2 regions of the Streptomyces sp. NPDC007095 genome follow, and region 2 is predicted to be linked to the other one. Evidence: predicted binding sites of a transcription regulator. Region 2 holds the regulator's gene; the other holds the start of a gene.
The links. The regulator HrcA, encoded in region 2, represses chaperone genes, less so after heat shock. The targets are predictions, from matches to a motif close to TTNGCACTCNGNNNNNCNGAGTGCNAA.
Positions count from the first base shown of each region.

Region 1: a site for HrcA is predicted at 1,113-1,139, ahead of groL (chaperonin GroEL). Genes of this name have one in related genera too.

Region 1 is NZ_JBEYFS010000042.1:10,139-12,536, reverse strand. It holds gene groL (chaperonin GroEL) at 1-986, opposite strand, end outside; gene ABZ656_RS16775 (cold-shock protein) at 1,371-1,577, opposite strand; gene ABZ656_RS16770 (MoaD/ThiS family protein) at 2,038-2,313, opposite strand.
Region 2 is NZ_JBEYFS010000089.1:2,920-5,317, reverse strand. It holds gene dnaJ (molecular chaperone DnaJ) at 1-554, opposite strand, end outside; gene hrcA (heat-inducible transcriptional repressor HrcA) at 555-1,577, opposite strand; gene ABZ656_RS27905 (MBL fold metallo-hydrolase) at 1,804-2,398, shown strand, end outside.

The sequences.
Region 1 (2,398 bases), on a different contig from region 2:
GTGGTCTCGTCCTTGGTGATGACGACCTTGCGGGCACGGCCCAGCAGGTCCAGACCCGCGTTCTCCAGCTTGAGGCCGACCTCCTCGGAGATGACCTCGCCGCCCGTGAGGATGGCGATGTCGCCGAGCATGGCCTTGCGGCGGTCACCGAAGCCCGGAGCCTTGACGGCGACGGACTTGAAGGTGCCACGGATCTTGTTGACGACCAGGGTCGACAGGGCCTCGCCCTCGACGTCCTCGGCGATGATCAGCAGCGGCTTGCCGGACTGCATGACCTTCTCGAGGAGCGGCAGCAGGTCCTTGACGTTGCTGATCTTCGAGTTGGCGATCAGGATGTACGGGTCGTCGAGGACGGCCTCCATACGCTCCATGTCGGTGGCGAAGTACGCCGAGATGTAGCCCTTGTCGAAGCGCATACCCTCGGTGAGCTCAAGCTCCAGACCGAAGGTCTGGGACTCCTCGACGGTGATGACGCCTTCCTTGCCGACCTTGTCCATCGCCTCGGCGATGAGCTCGCCGATCTGGGTGTCGGCGGCGGAGATGGAGGCCGTGGAGGCGATCTGCTCCTTGGTCTCGACATCCTTGGCCTGCTCAAGGAGGGCACCGGAGACGGCCTCGACGGCCTTCTCGATACCGCGCTTGAGAGCCATCGGGTTGGCGCCGGCGGCTACGTTGCGCAGGCCCTCACGGACGAGAGCCTGGGCGAGAACGGTCGCGGTGGTCGTACCGTCACCGGCGACGTCGTCCGTCTTCTTGGCGACTTCCTTGACCAGCTCGGCGCCGATCTTCTCGTACGGGTCCTCGAGCTCGATCTCCTTGGCGATGGAAACACCATCGTTGGTGATCGTGGGGGCGCCCCACTTCTTCTCGAGGACGACGTTGCGGCCCTTGGGGCCAAGGGTGACCTTGACGGCGTCGGCGAGCTGGTTCATCCCGCGCTCGAGACCGCGCCGTGCCTCCTCGTCGAACGCGATGATCTTGGCCATGTGAAGTGGTCCTCCCGGACTGGGGTGGATTGCTCCGGACCGCGCTGGCGCCCGCGACGGACGGCCTGCCTGCCCCGTGGTTCCTTGCACCACCTGGCCTGCGGGCCTCACCGACCCGGTCCTTCGTTATCACTCTCACCTTCAGAGTGCTAACGCCAATGATTAGCACTCGCCCCTGCCGAGTGCAAGCGACTTCCCTTGATCCGCAGGTGAGAAGGGGCGCGCAACCCGCGCGTCGCGCCGGTGCGCGAGCGGGCCCGCGGCGACGGACGGACAGCCACGCCGGCGGACAGACAGTCACATCTACGGACAGACAGACCGAAGGGCTCGCACCCCATGGGATACGAGCCCTTCGTCACGTCGAACAGTCAGTCGGCGCGTGCTTCAGCCGGTCGCGAGCCGGACCATGTCCGCCTGCGGCCCTTTCTGGCCCTGCGAGATCTCGAAATCGACCCGCTGCCCCTCTTCCAGGGTGCGGTAGCCGTCCATCTGAATCGCGCTGTAGTGGACGAATACATCCGCACCACCGTCGACCGCGATGAAGCCGTACCCCTTCTCCGCGTTGAACCACTTGACGGTGCCCTGAGCCATGCCTAACTCCCCTATTACTGGCCCTTGCACAGGACCGCACTTCGCGGACCCGGGTCAGACCTCACCCCCCAACGGTTGGGGGTGTGCGCCGGAACGCGTCGACCGCGGCTGAATGTATCTGTCCAACTGCCGTCTGCAACAGGTCAATCGGACGAGAATTCCGGGCATGACCGATCGGGAATATGGGGAGAATTTGCGAAGATTCAGGGCAAGTCGGGCCCCATAAATGCCGTATAAGGCTCAAAAGTGCGGGACACTTTGGCTACTTCTTGCCGGACTTCGGGCGCGAACTCATATGCACCCGGCATGCAAAGTGGAGCGGCTTCCCCAACTGTACCGCGCTCAACCATACAGAATTGCCCCCTCCGCTTCTCTCACGGAGGGGGCAATTCGATGAACTCTCGGTAATTGGCATTACCAAGGGTAACAATCTCACCCTGGGTAACGGCCTTCGAGGTGGTCAGCCACCGGCGACGGCAGGAATGATCGAGACGCCCGCGCCGTCCGGCGTCGCCGTCTCCAGCCCCTGCTCGAAGCGGACGTCGTCATCGTTCACGTAGACGTTGACGAACCGGCGCAGCTTGCCCTGGTCGTCGAGAACGCGGGCGGAGATGCCGGCGTGGTTCTTCTCCAGATCGGCGATGACCTCGCCGAGGGTCCCACCCTCGGCCGTCACCTCGGCCTGACCACCGGTGTAGGTGCGCAGGATGGTGGGGATGCGGACGGAAACGCTCATTCTTGTGACCTCCGGTCGGGTAAGGGCTTTCAGGGGCGCGGGGCGTTGCTGAATACGCTGCTCCGCCACATGGGCGCGACCAGCC
Region 2 (2,398 bases):
GGCCGGGAGGTCATGACCTGCCCGAGGAAGGACCGCGTGACCTGGGACACCTCACCCCGCCCGCGACACATGTCACAGGTCTGGGCCGAGGTGCCCGGCGCCGCGCCCTCACCGTTGCAGGTGGCGCAGACGACGGCCGTGTCGACCTGGATGTCCTTCGTCGTGCCGAAGGCCGCCTCGTCCAGCTCGATCTCGAGCCGGATCATGGCGTCCTGGCCACGCCGCGTACGCGACCGCGGACCGCGCTGTGACGCCGTACCGAAGAAGGCGTCCATGATGTCCGAGAAGTTCCCGAACCCACCGGCGCCGAAGCCGCCCGCACCGCCGCCGCCCGACTGGGACAGCGGGTCGCCGCCGAGGTCGTAGACCTGCTTCTTCTGCGGGTCCGACAACACCTCGTACGCGGCGTTGATCTCCTTGAACCGCTCCTGCGTCTTCGGATCGGGATTGACATCCGGGTGCAGCTCGCGTGCGAGCCGCCGGAAGGCCTTCTTGATCTCGTCCTGGGACGCGTCGCGGCGCACGCCGAGTACGGCGTAGTAGTCCGTGGCCACTTAGGACTCCGCCAGGATCTGTCCGACGTACCGTGCCACTGCGCGTACCGCTCCCATCGTTCCCGGGTAATCCATGCGGGTCGGGCCGACCACGCCGAGTTTGGCTACTGCCTCGCCGCCCGAACCGTAGCCGACCGAGACCACGGACGTGGAGTTGAGTCCCTCATACGCGTTCTCGTGACCGATTCGCACGGTCATGCTCGAATCCCCGGCCTCACCAAGCAACTTGAGAAGCACGACCTGCTCCTCAAGCGCTTCGAGCACCGGCCGGATGGTGAGAGGGAAGTCATGTCCGAAGCGCGTCAGATTGGCGGTTCCGCCGATCATCAGCCGCTCCTCGGTCTCCTCGACGAGCGTCTCCAGAAGAGTGGAGAGCACCGTGGCGACCGTACCCCGGTCCTCCGCCTCGAACGCGTCCGGGAGGTCCTGCACGAGCTGCGGGACGTCCGCGAAGCGACGGCCCGCGACCCTGCTGTTCAGCCGGGCCCGCAGATCCGCGAGAGACGTTTCTCCGAACGGGACCGGACAGTCGATCATGCGCTGCTCGACCCGCCCGGTGTCCGTGATCAGCACGAGCATCACACGAGCAGGGGCGAGGGACAGCAGCTCCACGTGCCGCACGGTCGATCTCGTCAGCGACGGATACTGCACGACGGCGACCTGCCGGGTCAGCTGCGCGAGCAGCCGCACCGTCCGTCCGACGACGTCGTCGAGGTCGACGGCGCCGTCCAGGAAGTTCTGAATGGCCCGCCGCTCGGGCGCGGTCATCGGCTTGACGCCGGCGAGCTTGTCGACGAAGAGCCGGTAGCCCTTGTCGGTGGGGATCCGCCCGGCGCTGGTGTGCGGCTGGGCGATGTACCCCTCGTCCTCCAGGGCCGCCATGTCGTTGCGGACGGTGGCCGGGGAGACCCCCAGCCGGTGCCGCTCGGTCAGTGCCTTGGACCCGACCGCGACCGGCTCGTCGGTGCCGACATAGTCCTGGACGATGGCGCGCAGCACTTCCAGCCTGCGTTCACTGAGCATCGCGCACACCTCCAGCTGTCGACCCCTCGGCGCCTCGCTTGGCACTCAGCGCGTGCGAGTGCCAGCATTCCCCGGCCCAGTGTACGGCCGGTGGGTACGGCCCCGGCAAGGGCGGCCCCGCGATCTTGTGCAAGGTGCACGGACGTACACCGACGTGTCCTGTGATGTCACACCGTCCCTGCCCGCGATGTCGTACCGTCCACGCCCTCACCGCTAGCGTCGGCGTATGAAGGTGACTTGGGAAGAGGCAGGGTGGGAGCAGCTGACACCGCGGGTGGGGCGGCGGCGGCTTCCGGTCTGGGACTGCACGGTCGGGCTGGTCGTGGGCGAGGGCGGGGCGCTGATCGTCGACGCGGGGTCGAGCCTCGCGGAGGGCGCACGGTTGCGCGGGGAGGCGCAGACGCTCGCCGGCCGCCGTGTGACCTTCCTCGCGCTCACCCACCCCCACTTCGACCATGTCCTCGGCGCTGCGGCGTTCGCGGGCGCGGAGGTCCTCGTCGCGGGCGGCTCGGCCGAGGTGTACGAGCACGGGCGCGAGGAGCTGTACGCGGACGCGGTGCGGGGCGGGCTGGACGCGCGGGCGGCGGAGGACGCGGCGGACACCCTGGTGCGTCCCCGGCACTACGTGTGGGGCACCCGGCATCTCGAGCTGACCGGCGGCGTCGAGGTCCTGCTGGTGCGGACGGGCGAGGGCCACACCGCGCACGACCTCGTGGTCGTGGTGCCGGGCGACCCGACGGTGGTGTTCTGCGGCGACCTGGTCGAGGAGTCCGGCGAGCCCCAGGCGGGCCCCGACGCCGTACCGTCGCGCTGGCCCGGGG